3 regions of the Zhengella sp. genome follow, and region 1 is predicted to be linked to each of the others. Evidence: predicted binding sites of a transcription regulator. Region 1 holds the regulator's gene; each other region holds the start of a gene.
What was found. Region 1 encodes LexA, which represses DNA repair genes until DNA is damaged. Its sites were predicted from a motif close to TGTTCNNNNTGTGTTCNG; they were not measured.

Region 1 (4,929 bases):
GGACATCACGCCCGACGAAACCCTGCCCGGCCTGCGTGTGCGCGCACTGGCACGGGTGAACGGCCAGACCGGTGTGGAGATGGAAGCGCTGTCGGCCGTGTCCGTCACCTGCCTCACGATCTATGACATGGCCAAGGCCGTGGACCGGGGCATGGTGCTGACCGATATCCGCCTTGTCGAAAAGGAAGGCGGGAAATCCGGCCACTGGCGCGCAGAGGACTGAAGAAATGGCATTGCTTCCCGTTGACGAGGCGCTCTCCAGACTGCTGGACGATGCGGGCCTGCTGGGCGCGCAAGAGGTTCACATCGCGGATGCGGCAGGCCGCTTCCTGGCCAGCGACCTGGCGGCCCGGCGCACGCAACCTCCCTTCCCGGCCGCCGCCATGGATGGCTATGCCGTGCGGGCCGATGACATCGCCAACGTGCCTGCCGCGCTGACGGTGATCGGCGAATCGGCAGCGGGCCACCGCTTTTCGGGCAAGGTGGAGGGCGGAGAATGCGTGCGCATCTTCACCGGCGCGCCCGTCCCCTCCGGCGCCGATACCGTGATCATCCAGGAAAATGTCGGCGTGCTCGGCGACGGTCGCGTCCAGGTGAACGAAGGCGAGCCGAAAGGCCGCAATATCCGCGTCGAAGGGCTGGACTTTCGCCAGGGCAGCACCATCCTGAAGGCCGGCCGGCAACTCGATGCCGCGGCGCTGTCGCTCGCCGCCGCCGCCAATCACGACCGCCTCACGGTGGCACGCAAGCCACTCGTCGCCATTCTCGCCACCGGCGACGAACTGGTTCCGCCTGGCGCCCTGCCCGGCCCGGACCAGATCATCGCCTCCAATTCGTTCGGCGTTGCGGCACTGGCGACCGAATGCGGCGCCACCGTCATCGATCTGGGCATTGCCCGCGACGATCACGGCATCATCGGCGCCGCTGTCGGGCGGGCTCGGGATGCAGGCGCCGATATCATCGTCACGCTGGGCGGCGCGTCCGTCGGCGATCATGATCTCGTCCAGTCGGTCCTTGCCGATGCCGGGATGGAACTCGACTTCTGGAAGATCGCGATGCGGCCGGGCAAGCCGCTCATGGTCGGGCGCTTTGGCGAAACGCGTGTGCTGGGCCTGCCGGGCAATCCCGTATCGAGCCTCGTCTGTGCCCATCTGTTCCTGAAGCCGCTCATCAAGGCGCTTTGCGGGGCACGCCATGTGCATGACATCCGCACGGCCCGGCTGACCACGCCGATGAATGCAAATGGCGACCGCCAGGACCACGTGCGTGCGGTTTGCACAAGCGATGGCACGGGCGGCCTGCAGGTGACGCCTTTCAAGCGCCAGGATTCGTCCATGCTGTCCACGCTGGCCGAGGCCAATTGCCTGGTGATCCGGCCCGCGCACGCACCGGCCGTCAACGAAGGCGACAACGTGCCCTGCCTGATCCTGCGCAGCCTCGGCGACTGACCGACCCGCAGGCGTGCCGTGCGTGCGGCACCATTGCGATGCCACTTGCGGAACAGGACGGGAACAGATATGTTTGTTCCGGTTTTGTATTGCGACTCGTCAGGAGGTGGCCCGTGCTCACCCGCAAACAGCATGAACTTCTGCTTTTCATTCATGAGCGGCTGAAAGAAACCGGGATACCGCCTTCCTTCGACGAGATGAAGGATGCGCTGGAACTGGCGTCCAAGTCCGGCATTCACAGGCTGATCACGGCACTTGAGGAACGCGGGTTCATTCGCCGCCTGCCAAACCGGGCACGGGCGCTGGAGGTGATCCGCATGCCCGAGGGGGTTGCGGGCGCACCTCAGGCGCGCAAGTTTTCACCCAGCGTGATCGAGGGCGGACGCGGGCAGCCAGGCGGCACGAAGGCGCCGCCGGCCGAGAAGGAATCCGGACAGTCCATTGCCATTCCGGTCATGGGGCGAATCGCCGCCGGCGTGCCGATCGATGCCATCCAGCATCAGACCCACACGATCGCCGTGCCGCCGGACATGCTGGGCGGTGGCGAGCATTACGCGCTGGAGGTTCGCGGGGATTCGATGATCGAGGCCGGTATTTTCGACGGCGACACCGTGATCATCCGCGACGGCCAGACGGCCAATCCCGGCGACATCGTCGTCGCGCTGGTCGATGACGAGGAAGCGACGTTGAAGCGCTTCCGGCGCAAGGGGGCTTCCATTGCGCTGGAAGCGGCCAATCCGGCCTTCGAGACGCGCATTTTCCCGCCCCACCGCGTGAAGGTGCAAGGGCGTCTGGTCGGGCTGATCCGGCGGTATTGAAGCCTGAAACAGGATTTGGATCGATCGATCATGAAAAGGGGGCGCCGGACTGGCTCGGCGCCTTTTTTTTCGTTCACTCCGTATCCCCGGCCTTCGTGGAGGCCGGCGCCGCCATTCACTCAGCGGCAATACCGGCAGGCTGCTTGCGCCGGCGCGTCGATGCCAGGGCGGCGCCGATCACCGCGAGGATGACGATCGCGGCTTGCGGGACGATGGCTTCCCAGGTCGGGTTCAACCCGGCATCGACGAGCGATGACGGCAAGTCCATCGGATCGTAGGCCAACAGTTGCAGTTCCTGCAGTTCCTGAACCGAACCGCCAACGAATTTCAGGCCCATGACAAAGAGGAAGGCCGAGGTTGCCAGAAAGATGAAACGCAGGGGCAACCGCGCGGCGAAAGCATTGACCGCAAACCAGACAACGGCCAGCACGCCGGTGGCGGCAGCAATGCCGATCCAGAAGCCGACATGCCATCCACCACTCGCCGCAGCGCTCGCATGGAGAAACAGGATTGTTTCAGCGCCTTCGCGAAAGACTGCGAGAAAGGCAATCAGGGCGAGCGACAATGTCGTTCCCGCGCTGACTGCGCGGTCTGCCACGGCACGCAAGGTCGCCTGCCATGCCTTCGGATCCTGCTTCAGAAAGAGCCAACCGGACATGTAGAACATCAGGCCGGCCGCAACCATCATGACAACTGCTTCAAGTCGGTCGTCATGGGCGCCACCGAGGAACACCTCGAAGGCAAGCGCGGCGGCCACGCTAGCAAGAACCGCCATGGCCACGCCGATATAGAGGTAACGCGTGCGCTCGCCCATGCCGGCGCGATGGAGGAACGCGGCAAGAGCCGATATGACCAGAAGGGCCTCAAGGCCCTCGCGAAAAAGGACAAGTCCGGACTCAAGAGCCGCCGACAGAATTGGCATCTCGTTTTCTCTCATTGTTCAAGATCGTCCGCAGGAAGCCAGATGTGCCCGGCGGCCGCAAGCAGCCTTTGCCCAGTTTGTAACGTTTCCAAACTGGATGCCTGCAGGTGGGACGCTGGCGGCACGGCCAAGTGTCAATCCCTGGCCTCCGGCTTCCACTCTTCCAGGCCGCGGGCGGCGCGCGACCATTTCCGATGCCTGTGCCACGGGCGGTATGGCCGGTTGATGGCATGGCGGATCGAAACGCCCTTGCCGTGCGGGTTCAGGCGAAAGGCAGCCGATCCTTCGAGCGCCAATTGCCGGGCTGTGACGATGACGGCCATGTGCCGTCCACCGCAGCGGGGCGCTTCGGAAGGCTTGCTGTAGAGAATGAGGATGGCGGTCCGGCATGCGGCACGGACTGTTTCCGGATCGTCCGTCTGGACGATCCAGCCGCGCGGGGCCTTTGCCAGGCAGAGTTGATCGTCGCAGGCAAATCCCCCGGCCAGGGGTCTTGCCGCCTTGCCTGTCGCTTCCCGGGCCAGCAAGGCCGCCAGGCTGCCGCGTTTCAATGCGGCGGCGCGTCTGACCTCGCCGGTTCCCGCTGCCCGTGTCCAGTTCTGGCGTGTGAAGCTGGAAATCCGGGTGCGATTGAAGGCAAGGCTGCCCTCAGCGATGCGGATGGCCAGCGTCTTTCCGTCATCGGATATCCAGCCATCGGGAATGTCGGCACCGCGCCAGGCCAGGCCGGCGGCCAGTATGAACGGCAAGGCGAGCAGGCGCAGGCGGGTCGTCAGGACCGTTGCCGCAATGAGCGCGATCGTGGCCAGCATCATCGCCGGCAGCGGCACGAGCCCGGTCTGGTCATGGCCGGACCGGCTCGCGGTTTCGTGGGCGATCCGCAGCACCAGTCCGATGCCCTGCCCCATGAGCCAGAAGAAGGGTGCATCAAGGTCGAACAGGATCATCAGATGCGCGACAAGGGCCGCGGGCATGACGACCAGCGACACGATCGGCATTGCGGCGAGGTTTGCCACGGGCCCGAGCGGGGCATAGCGCTGGAAGTGGAACGCGCCATATATGCCGGTCGCGGCACCGGCAATGATGGAGGTGAAGAGCAGCGCCGCAACGGGGCGCAGCACGGAGCCGGCCCACCCACCGGCCATGCCCTTCCCTTTTGCCATGCGATGCTGCTGCACTGCCGCATAAGCGGCGACGAGCGCGGCCGTGGCGGCAAAGGACATCTGGAACCCCGGCCCTGTGATCTCGTGCGGACTCCAGAGCAGGATCAGCACGGCGGCAATCGCAATGTTGCGCATGGTCAGCGCCATCCGGTCGGCGTGAAGCGCCAGCAGCATCACGGCGAGCATGATGTAGCTGCGTTGTGTGGCGATGGCGCCGCCGGACAACATGAGATAGGCGCTGACGGCCAGCAGGGCGGCCAGCGCGGCATGCTTCCTCACGGGATGGCGGGCGGCAAATGCCGGAAAGGCGGCGAAGATGGCGCGCAGCCCCCCGGCCACGGTTCCGGCCACAAGCGCCATGTGCAGCCCGGAAATGGCCAGGATATGAGCCAGCCCGCTGGTTCGCAGCGCCTCGGCATTGCTGTCGCTGATGCTGCCCTTGTAGCCTGTCACGAGCGCAGCCGCGATCTCACCATTCTGCCCCTGGATGCGGGCGCGGATGCGTTCTGCCAGGGCATGGCGGATGCGCTCTATGGCAGCCGACAGCCCGTCAGGGTTTGGCGACGCCTCTATCCGCG
Region 2 (4,929 bases), on a different contig from region 1:
CGCCGCCATGCAGCGCGTGCTCGAACGCCAGGGCCACGATGTGGGCGGCGCCGACGGCCTGCCGGGTTTCAAGACCCGGCGATCCATCGGCGCATGGCAGGCGAAGAACGGACGCCAGCCGACCTGCTTTCCCGATGCGGAATTGATCCGCGCAATCCGCTGAGCGCTCAGGCTGTCGGATCTTCCGATACGCGGATGATCAGCTTGCCCTTGTTGCGCCCGGTCAGCAAGCCCTGGAAGGCCTCGACGGTGTTTTCCAGCCCGTCCACGATGTCTTCGGTGTAGCGGATCCGGCCTTCGCGCACCCACGCGGCCATCTCGCGCTCGAAGGAACCGCGATGTTCGGCCTCGTGATCGTAATTGATGAAGCCGCGCACGGTCAGCCGGTTGACGAGAATCGCCCGCATGAACATGGGCAGGTAGTCGCCCCCTTCCGGCAGGCCGGAAAGGTTGTAATAGGCGATGGTACCGCAGACCGGCATGCGCGCGAACGGGTTGAACAGCGGGATGACGGCCTTAAGCACATCGCCGGCCACGTTCTCGAAATAGACATCCACGCCATCCGGACAGGCGGCTTTCAGCTTCTGGGGAAAGTCGGCTTCCTTGTAGTTCACGCAGGCGTCAAAGCCGAATTCGTCCACCACCTGGGCGCATTTCTCGTCCGAACCGGCAATGCCGACGGCCCGGCAGCCCTTGATCTTCGCGATCTGGCCGACAAGCTGGCCGACAGCGCCATTGGCCGCCGAGACGAGAACGGTTTCGCCGGCCTTCGGCTTGCCATGCTCGATGAGCCCGGCATAGGCGGTAAAGCCCGGCATGCCGAGGCAGCCGAGCGCGGTGGAAATCGGCGCGGCCGACGGATCGAGCTTGCGGCAGGCATCCGCCGGCATCACCGCATGGCTCTGCCAGCCGGTGCGCGCCAGCACGATATCGCCGGCCGAAAGCGAGGCATCGCCGCTTTCCAGCACAGAGCAGACGGCCTCCGCCGTCACGACGCCGCCGATCTCTGTCGATACGGCATAGGATTTTGCCGGGCTCATCCGCCCGCGCATGTAGGGGTCGAGCGAAAGATAGATGACCTTGACGAGAACCTCGCCCTGGCCCGGAGATGGATAGTCATGGGCTTGAAGTTTCAGTTCGTCATGACCGGGCATCCCTTTCGGATAAGCCGTCAGGATGATCCGTTGACCGTTCGCGCCCATGCTTTCCTCCCGTGCTGGCGATCGTCTGGACCGGGACTATAGGCGCAAGGGCCGTCAGGGCAAGCGGCTGTTCGCCGGTGCACCACGGTAAACAGAACGTGAATTGGAAAACCGCCCTTCAAGACCCACCGTAACAGGACGGGGGCACAGGGAGATGAAAGATGCAAAGACCGAGCCGCCTGAATGAACTTGCAACCATGATGATCAAGCAGGCCAAGCTGTTGAAGCACAGCGGTCTCGTGGCAGAAGCGCGCGAACTGGCGCGCCGGGCCCTCGCCCTGCGCAGCTATGACCGGCTGGCGATGCAGCCGGTCAGGATTCGCGTCCGGCGCTGACCGGTCAGGCGCAATTGCGGCAGAAAGGCGTGGCCGGCAGCAATTCGAGCCGGTCCGGCGAGATTTCCTCGCCGCATTTCACGCAGTCGCCATAGGTCCCGTTGTCGACGCGATTGAGCGCGGCTTCGATCCGGCGCAGTTCCTCCATGCCCTGGTTGCCGAGGCTTTCAAGCACTTCGTCGCCTTCGCGTTCCGTCGCGCGTTCTTCCGTGTCGGCGCTGGCCGGCTCGTCCAGATCGTGCTCGATTTCCTCAAGACGTTCGCGGAGTTCAGCCTGGCGGGCAAGCAGCTTGTTCTTGAAATAGGCGACATCGACCATGGATCTTCTTACCTCCTGAATGCCGCACACCGTTGCACGGCCCTTTATCCGGCACAATAACCGCACCTGCCGGTTTTTTCTTGATTTGGCTCAACACGACGCGCCGGGTCAATCCTCGTCCACCACGTGCAGGCGCAGCCGCCTCGGCGTGTCCTCGTGCGGCACGTCGTGCGGAGAGGAGGGACGGCTTCCGGCCAGCCGCCCGTGGTCCGTCTGCCGCCGGTCCGGCTCGGACGGGCCGAACTCCAGGGCCTCGATCTTCTCGCCGCGCTGCGACAGTTTCTGTGTGGACGTGACGATCTGCTCGATGTCGCGCGATGCCTGGCCGAAATGGGTCTGCAGCTTCATGACCCGGTCACTCAGCCGGCCCAGGTCGTTCATCAGATGCGCCACCTCGCCCTGGATCAGATGCGCCTGCTCACGCATGCGCGCATCCTTCAGCACGGATTGCACCACCTGCACCGAGAGCATGAGCAGCGATGGCGACACGATCACCACCCGGGCGCGGTGGGCCTTCTGCACCAGCGTCTCGAATTGCTCGTGGATGTCGGCGAAGATCGATTCGGATGGCACGAAAAGGAAGGCCGTGTCCTGTGTCTCGCCGGGAACGAGATATTTCCCGGCAACGGCTGCGATGTGAACCTCCATGTCGCGGCGGAAACGCTGCCGTGCCTGTTTTTCCGCTTCGGCATGCTCCGCCGCGCGCACCGCGTTCCAGCCTTCCAGCGGAAACTTCGCATCGATGGCCAGCGGCGGCGCCCCGTTCGGCATCAGGATCAGGCAATCCGGCCGTGATCCGTTCGCCAGCGTGGCCTGGAATTCGTAGGCGCCCGCCGGCAGTGCATCGGCGATGATGGCTTCCATGCGGGCCTGCCCGAAGGCGCCGCGCGTCTGCTTGTTGGAAAGGATCGCCTGCAACTCCACCACCTGTCCCGCCAGCGACTGGATATTGCTCTGCGCCGTGTCGATGACAGCCAGCCGCTCTTGCAGTTTCGCCAGGTTCTCATGGGTGGATTTCGTCTGTTCGCTCATGGTCTGGCCGATCCGGCTGGTCATGCCGTCGAGACGTTCGCGGATCGACTGGTTGAGTTCGGCCTGGCGTGCGCCGAACACATCGGCCAGCGTGGCCATGCGCCCCTGCATCTCGCCCTGCGCCTTCATCAGGTCGGCCAGAAGGCGCTGTTGCTCGGCCTCCCGCGCGGCGGCTTCCGCGCTCTGCCGCGCCCCGCGCCGCCAGGCGAGCAGGACGGCGCCGAGCAGCGCCACCGCTCCCGCCAGCAGGACGTGGCCGAAGATGACGACGGTGCGTCCAAACGCGCCGGCGGGCTCCGAAAGCAGCATGATCAACGATTCCATGCCGGCGAGGCTAGCAGGTTTGCACGCCTGAAGCGAGATCAAAACGCGAACAAATGCCGTTTGGCGCGTTGACGCCTCGCGCGCGAGCGCTTATGTGCAAGCCATGACGATCAAGCCGCTTGTCCTTTTGCCCGATCCTGTCCTGCGCGAGGTTTCCAGGCCTGTCGAGCGCGTGGACGATGCCCTGCGTGCTTTCGCGCGGGACATGCTGGACACCATGTATGATGCACCGGGCATCGGCCTTGCCGCCATCCAGGTGGCCGAGCCGATCCGGATGCTGACCATTGATCTGGCCAAGGAGGGCGAGGCGCCGGCCCCGCACATCTTCATCAACCCGGAAATCGTCGCCTCCAGCGATGACCGTTCGGTCTATGAGGAGGGCTGCCTTTCCATCCCGGACTATTATGCGGAGGTGGAACGGCCCGCCAGCGTCACGGTCAACTATCTCGATCTGGACGGAAGGCAGCGCACGATGGAGGCCGACGGTCTCATGGCCACCTGCCTGCAACACGAGATCGACCACCTCAACGGCGTTCTGTTCATCGATCACATTTCGCGCCTGAAACGCGACATGGTCATCAAGAAATTCAAGAAGCTGGCGAAGGATCGCGGCGGCACCCGCACCATGGTGGGCTGACGCGCCCGCGCCGCTTGCGAATCGCCGGGAGAGCCTGATCGTGCGCATCATTTTCATGGGAACGCCCGATTTCTCCGTGCCGACACTGCGCGCACTTCACGCGGCCGGCCATGACATCGTGGCGGTCTACGCGCAGCCGCCGCGCAAGGCAGGCCGCCGCGGGCTCGAACTCACCCCGTCTCCGGTTCACAAGGCCGCCGAAGCGCTGGGGATCGACGTGCGAACGCCGGTTTCCCTGAAAGGTCAATCCGAACAGGCCGCCTTTCGTGCGCTGGAGGCCGATGCCGCGGTCGTTGTCGCCTATGGCCTCCTGCTGCCCCGGCCCATCCTGGAGGGAACGCGGCTCGGCTGCTTCAACGGCCACGCTTCGGCGCTGCCGCGCTGGCGCGGTGCCGCGCCCATTCAGCGCGCCATCATGGCCGGCGACAGGGAAACGGCGATGATGGTGATGAAGATGGACGAGGGGCTGGATACCGGCCCCGTCGCCAAGGCCGCGCCCGTTGCCATCGGCCCGGACATGACGGCCGGTCAATTGCATGACGTGATGATGGAAACCGGCGCCGCCCTGATGGTGGAGGCCATGGCTGCGCTGGAGGCAGGAAAGCTGACGCTGACGCCGCAGCCGGAGGACGGCGTCACCTATGCCCGCAAGATCGACAAGGCGGAGACCCGCATCGACTGGTCGCGCCCTGCGCGCGAGGTCCATGATCGCATTCGCGGTCTCGCCCCCTTTCCGGGCGCCTGGTGCGAGATGACGCTCGGCGCAGGCAAGCCTGAGCGGGTCAAGCTGCTCGGTTCCACGCTTGCCGAAGGGAGCGGCAAGCCCGGATCCGTGCTGGACGAAGCGCTGACGATTGCCTGCGGCACCGGCGCGGTCCGCCTTACCCGGCTGCAAAAGGCGGGCGGCAAGACGCTGGATGCGGCCGGCTTCCTGCGCGGCAATCCCGTTTCCGCCGGCGTCGTGCTGGATTGAAGCCATGCCGCGCTATCGCATGACGGTCGAGTATGACGGCACGCCCTACAAGGGCTGGCAGCGCCAGAAGAACGGCCACAGCGTGCAGGCCGCCATCGAGGCGGCGA
Region 3 (4,929 bases), on a different contig from region 1:
GGGCTTCGGGGAAGCTTTCGGGCCAGGATCGCGGGCCGAAGTGCCGGTTTCCGGGCATGTCGACATCGCCGGGCGGCGCCACCCTGTCTCCGGTGTCATCGACCGGCTGTGCGTGACCGGCAAGGGCGTGCTGGCGCTGGACTACAAGACCAACCGGCCGCCGCCGGCATCGCTGGCGCAGGTTCCGTCCGCCTATGTCGTACAGATGGCGCTCTACAAGGCGCTGCTCGAACAGCTCTGGCCAGACAGGCCCGTCGCTTGCGCGCTGCTGTTCACCGAAGCCGCACGTCTGATCATGCTTCCTGACGCGGCAATGGAAGAGGCCTTGACCCGATTGCGGCTGCGTCGGGCGTGACAAAGTTGTGACTTGAACAGCGACACGCGAAGGACCACATTGGCGCCAACACGAATCTCGCAAGGAGAAATGACAATGGCGACCGTCAAGATCGACAAATCCAATTTCCAGTCCGACGTGCTTGGCGCCGCCGAGCCGGTGGTGGTGGATTTCTGGGCCGAATGGTGCGGTCCGTGCAAGATGATCGCACCGGCGCTCGACGAGATCGCCGGTGAAATGGCCGGCAAGATCAAGATCGCGAAGATCAATATCGACGAAAATCCGGAACTGGCGGCGCAGTATGGCGTTCGCTCGATCCCGACGCTGATGATCTTCAAGGGCGGCGAAGTGGCCGACATGAAGGTGGGCGCTGCGCCGAAGACGGCCCTGTCGTCCTGGATTTCCGGCGCGGTGGCCTGAGTCCGGTCGTATCGGCCAACCGGCCAACCGGCAGGTGCTGCCGGTCAGGGTCAGACAACAGAACCCCGGCGCCTGGCGCCGGGGTTTTTCATGTTTTTGAGCTTGATGTTTCCCTGCCGACCATCGCCCTCCCTTGCCAGCCACCCTGACGGGCAAGCGGATGCGTACCGCTTCCGGGGGCGCGCGATCCCGCTTTGCGCGCGTGATGCAACGGGTGCCGGGCCAGTGGCCGGCATGTCTGACCGCGGTCCTTCCGCAGGCAGGGCGCGAAGCCGGCGCTCAGGCGGCCGAGGCCATCCGCTCTCCCGCCATCCGGTATGAAATGGACTCGGCCAAGTGGATGCGTCCGACCGTGTCGGCGCCATCGAGATCGGCGAGTGTGCGCGCAACCTTCAGGATTCGATGATAGGCGCGGGCCGAGAAACCGGCCTTCTCAGCGGCATCGTGAAGCAGTTGCAGTCCGGCGGAATCCGGGCTTGCCACCTGCTCGACCAGCGCCGTCGGGCAATGGGCGTTGACGGTGGATGGCGGCAGGCCAAGCGCCGCGTAACGCGCCGCCTGCATGGCGCGGGCTGCCTCGACGCGCCGCGCAACCGCCGCCGAGGTCTCGGCCGTGCCGGGGCGGATCAGGTCGGCCGCCGAAACGGCGGGCACTTCCACGCGCAAGTCGATGCGGTCCAGCAGCGGGCCGGAAATGCGCGCCTGATATTCGCTCTGGCAGCGCGGACCGCGGGCACACCGGTGGCCCGGCTCCCCCGCCATGCCGCAGCGGCAGGGATTCATGGCCGCAACCAGCTGGATGCGGGCCGGATAGGAGACACGGTGATTGGCGCGCGCGATGAAGCATTCGCCGGTTTCCAGCGGCTGCCGCAGCGAATCCAGCACGGCGGGGGCGAATTCGGGAAACTCGTCGAGAAAGAGTACGCCGTTATGCGCCATGGAGACCTCGCCCGGACGGGCGCGAAATCCGCCGCCCACCATGGCCGCCATGGACGCGGAATGATGCGGGGCACGGAAAGGCCGGCGGTCGGACAGCTTGCCTCCGGCCAGTTCGCCGGCGATCGACGCGATCATCGAGACATCCAGCAATTCGCGCGGCGTCAGGCGCGGCAGAATGGATGGCAGGCGCTGGGCAAGCATCGACTTGCCCGATCCTGGCGGTCCGACCATGAGCAGGTTGTGGCCGCCGGCGGCAGCCAGTTCGAGCGCGCGCTTGGCCGTTTCCTGGCCCTTTATGTCAGCGAGATCGGGCAGGTTGGCCGGCGCCTGCCGGATCATCGGCTCGGGCCGGGTGAGAACCTGCGTGCCGCGGAAGTGATTGGCTATGGCGATGAGGCTGCGCGGGGCGAGAATGTCGATGCCGGCGCCGGCCCAGGCGGCCTCGGCGCCGGAGCCGTGCGGACAGATCAGGCCGAGGCCCTCGGCATTGGCCCCCATGGCCGCAGGCAAGGCGCCTGCCACAGGTGCAATCGTTCCGTCCAGCGCCAGTTCGCCCAGAACCACATGGGAGGCCAGCGCATCGGGCGGAATCGCGCCCAAAGCAGCCATCAGGCCGAGCGCGATCGGCAAGTCATAGTGGCTGCCCTCCTTGGGCAGGTCCGCCGGCGCCAGGTTCACCGTCACCTTCTTGACGGGCATGGAAAGGCCGGAGGCATGCAGTGCCGCCTGCACCCGCTCACGGCTTTCCGCCACGGCCTTGTCCGGCAGGCCGACGATATGCATGTTCATCTTGCCGGGCGCGACCATGACCTGGACGTCGACAGGAACAGCCTCGATCCCCTGGAAAGCAACCGTGCGGACACGTGACACCATGTGTCATCCCCCTTGCAGGCCGCATCCCCAGAACGGCCCGCGGACGAATTGTCAGCACGCAGGACAGTGAAACCACAACTGCCGGAAGAAATCAAGAACAATTCAGGAACAATGCACCCGCGACGGTGGAAAGCGGTTGCATCGGGTTGTGCAGACGGAACAGCGCGTACCGCGCCGGGCGGTCAGCCCGCCGCGCGGCGTTCAACGGCATCCCAGAAAAGGGCGGCGATATCTGCGCCGCCGAACTTCTTCACTTCGCGCACGCCGGTCGGCGAGGTCACGTTGATCTCGGTGAGCCAGTCGCCGATCACGTCAATGCCGACGAGGATGAAGCCACGCTCGCGCAGGGCGGGACCGATGCGTGCGCAGATCTCGCGTTCCCGTTCGGTCAGGTCGGAATGTTCCGCCCGGCCGCCCACATGCATGTTGGAGCGGCTGTCATGGTCGGCCGGCACCCGGTTGATGGCGCCAACCGGTTCGCCATCGATGAGGATGATGCGCTTGTCGCCCTTGCGCACGGCAGGCAGGTATTGCTGCACGATGTAGGGCTCGCGGAAAATCTGCTCGAACATTTCCAGCAACGACGCCAGGTTGCGGTCATCCTCGCGCATGTGGAAAATGCCGGCGCCACCATTGCCATAAAGCGGCTTGATGATGACATCGCCATGCTTCTCGCGGAAAGCGGCCACGTCGGCCCGATTGCGGGTGATGAGCGTGGCCGGCATCAGGTCGGCGAACTCCGTGACGAAAATCTTCTCCGGCGAATTGCGCACCCATGCCGGATCATTGACCACCAAAGTTCCGGGGTGGATGCGTTCGAGCATGTGGGTGGTGGTGATGTAGTTCATGTCGAATGGCGGGTCCTGGCGCAGCAGCACCACATCCATGTCCGAAAGGTCGGTGCGCACCGGCGCGCCCAGCGTGAAGTGGTTGTCCCTGACATCCCGCACTTCCAGCGGTTCCAGCCAGGCATGGATGCGATCCTCTTCCTGGGACAGGCTGTCCGGCGTGTAGTGATGAAGGCGATGCCCGCGCGCCTGCGCCTCCAGGCACAGGGCGAAGGTGGTGTCGCCGGCAATCTGGATCGAGGAGACGTGGTCCATCTGGACCGCGATGTTGAGTGCCATGCCCGCTTGCTCCCTGGTATCCGGCCAAGGCCGGCTTCGCTGCATTCTGTCCTGCCCATGTATCGCCCGCGCGCGGGTTTGCCAATTCCAAACGCGCGCGGCCACCATGCCGCGGGGCCGTGGTCGCGAAGACGGACGGCAGGTCTGATCTTATAGTTCGAATATCACGAAATATTCAGACTTCCCCTTGAGACTCGTCCGGATCGAGGTGACGAAACAGGGGCGTCATGCATACGTCCGGAAAAACAGGCTTCCGACCGCAGGCCAGTAAAGAACTCGTCCTGACGGATCCGCTGACGGGGCTTGGCAACCGCCAGCGCTTTTCGGAAAAGGTTGCACGCCAGATCGCCGATACGGCGGACGATCCGGTTCCGTTCACCATCTGCATCATCGACCTCGACGGCTTCAAGCCCATCAACGACCTGTTCGGCCGCATGGCCGGCGACGACATCCTGCTGCAGGTGGCGCTGCGCCTTCGCAACGCTCTGGACGAAGGCGCCTTCGTGGCGCGGATCGGCGGCGACGAATTCGCCATCCTCTATCCCTCGGTCTTCACCGAAAAGGCGGCACGCGATCATGCCGAGATGCTGCTGGAGGTGATTTCAGCGCCTTACGACCTCGGCGACCGCACGGCACGGCTGGGCGCCTCCATTGGCGGGGCGCTCTACTACAATGCCGATGACGATGCCGATGCGCTTTTCCACAAGGCGGAGACGGCGCTTTACCACGCCAAGCGCTCGGCCCGCTCGAAGGCGAAGATCTTCAGCCGCGCGATGGAAGAGGCTGCGCGGCGGGTCACGCATATCGAGCAGGCGCTGCGGCGCGCGATCTCGGCGGGCGAGGTGGAGCCGCATTTCCAGCCGATCGTGGATCTGAAGTCGCGGGCGACCATCGGCTTCGAATGCCTCGCGCGCTGGAACGACCGCGATCTCGGCCCGGTGCCGCCATCCGCCTTCATTCCGATTGCCGAAGAACGCGGCATTATCGGCGAGCTGTCGCGATTGCTGCTGCACAAGGCCACGCAAGCGGCGCGCACATGGCCGGACCACCTGTTCCTTTCCTTCAACCTGTCGCCGTCGCAACTCGTCGATCCCAATACGGGCCTGACCATCCTGTCGATCCTCGACCGGAACGGATTCGACGCCTGGCGGCTGGAGATCGAGATCACGGAAACCGGCGTGATGAGCCATCCGGCTTCGGCCAAGTAGATCATCGACGACCTGCGCAGCGTGGGCA

Region 2: a site for LexA is predicted at 3,247-3,264, ahead of R3D65_RS08665 (DNA recombination protein RmuC). Genes of this name have one in related genera too.
Region 3: a site for LexA is predicted at 2,649-2,666, ahead of R3D65_RS07775 (YifB family Mg chelatase-like AAA ATPase). Genes of this name have one in related genera too.

The regions. Positions count from the first base shown of each region.
Region 1 is NZ_JAWKWO010000001.1:113,200-118,128, forward strand. It holds gene moaC (cyclic pyranopterin monophosphate synthase MoaC) at 1-223, shown strand, start outside; gene glp (gephyrin-like molybdotransferase Glp) at 228-1,448, shown strand; gene lexA (transcriptional repressor LexA) at 1,562-2,266, shown strand; gene R3D65_RS00465 (FTR1 family protein) at 2,382-3,188, opposite strand; gene R3D65_RS00470 (ComEC/Rec2 family competence protein) at 3,323-4,929, opposite strand, start outside.
Region 2 is NZ_JAWKWO010000002.1:531,490-536,418, forward strand. It holds gene R3D65_RS08645 (lytic murein transglycosylase) at 1-163, shown strand, start outside; gene R3D65_RS08650 (NADP-dependent oxidoreductase) at 168-1,202, opposite strand; gene R3D65_RS08655 (hypothetical protein) at 1,364-1,537, shown strand; gene R3D65_RS08660 (TraR/DksA family transcriptional regulator) at 1,542-1,856, opposite strand; gene R3D65_RS08665 (DNA recombination protein RmuC) at 1,965-3,212, opposite strand; gene def (peptide deformylase) at 3,316-3,849, shown strand; gene fmt (methionyl-tRNA formyltransferase) at 3,905-4,822, shown strand; gene truA (tRNA pseudouridine(38-40) synthase TruA) at 4,827-4,929, shown strand, end outside.
Region 3 is NZ_JAWKWO010000002.1:351,796-356,724, reverse strand. It holds gene addA (double-strand break repair helicase AddA) at 1-355, shown strand, start outside; gene trxA (thioredoxin) at 431-754, shown strand; gene R3D65_RS07775 (YifB family Mg chelatase-like AAA ATPase) at 1,034-2,566, opposite strand; gene gshB (glutathione synthase) at 2,749-3,693, opposite strand; partial or broken gene R3D65_RS07765 (putative bifunctional diguanylate cyclase/phosphodiesterase) at 3,921-4,929, shown strand, end outside.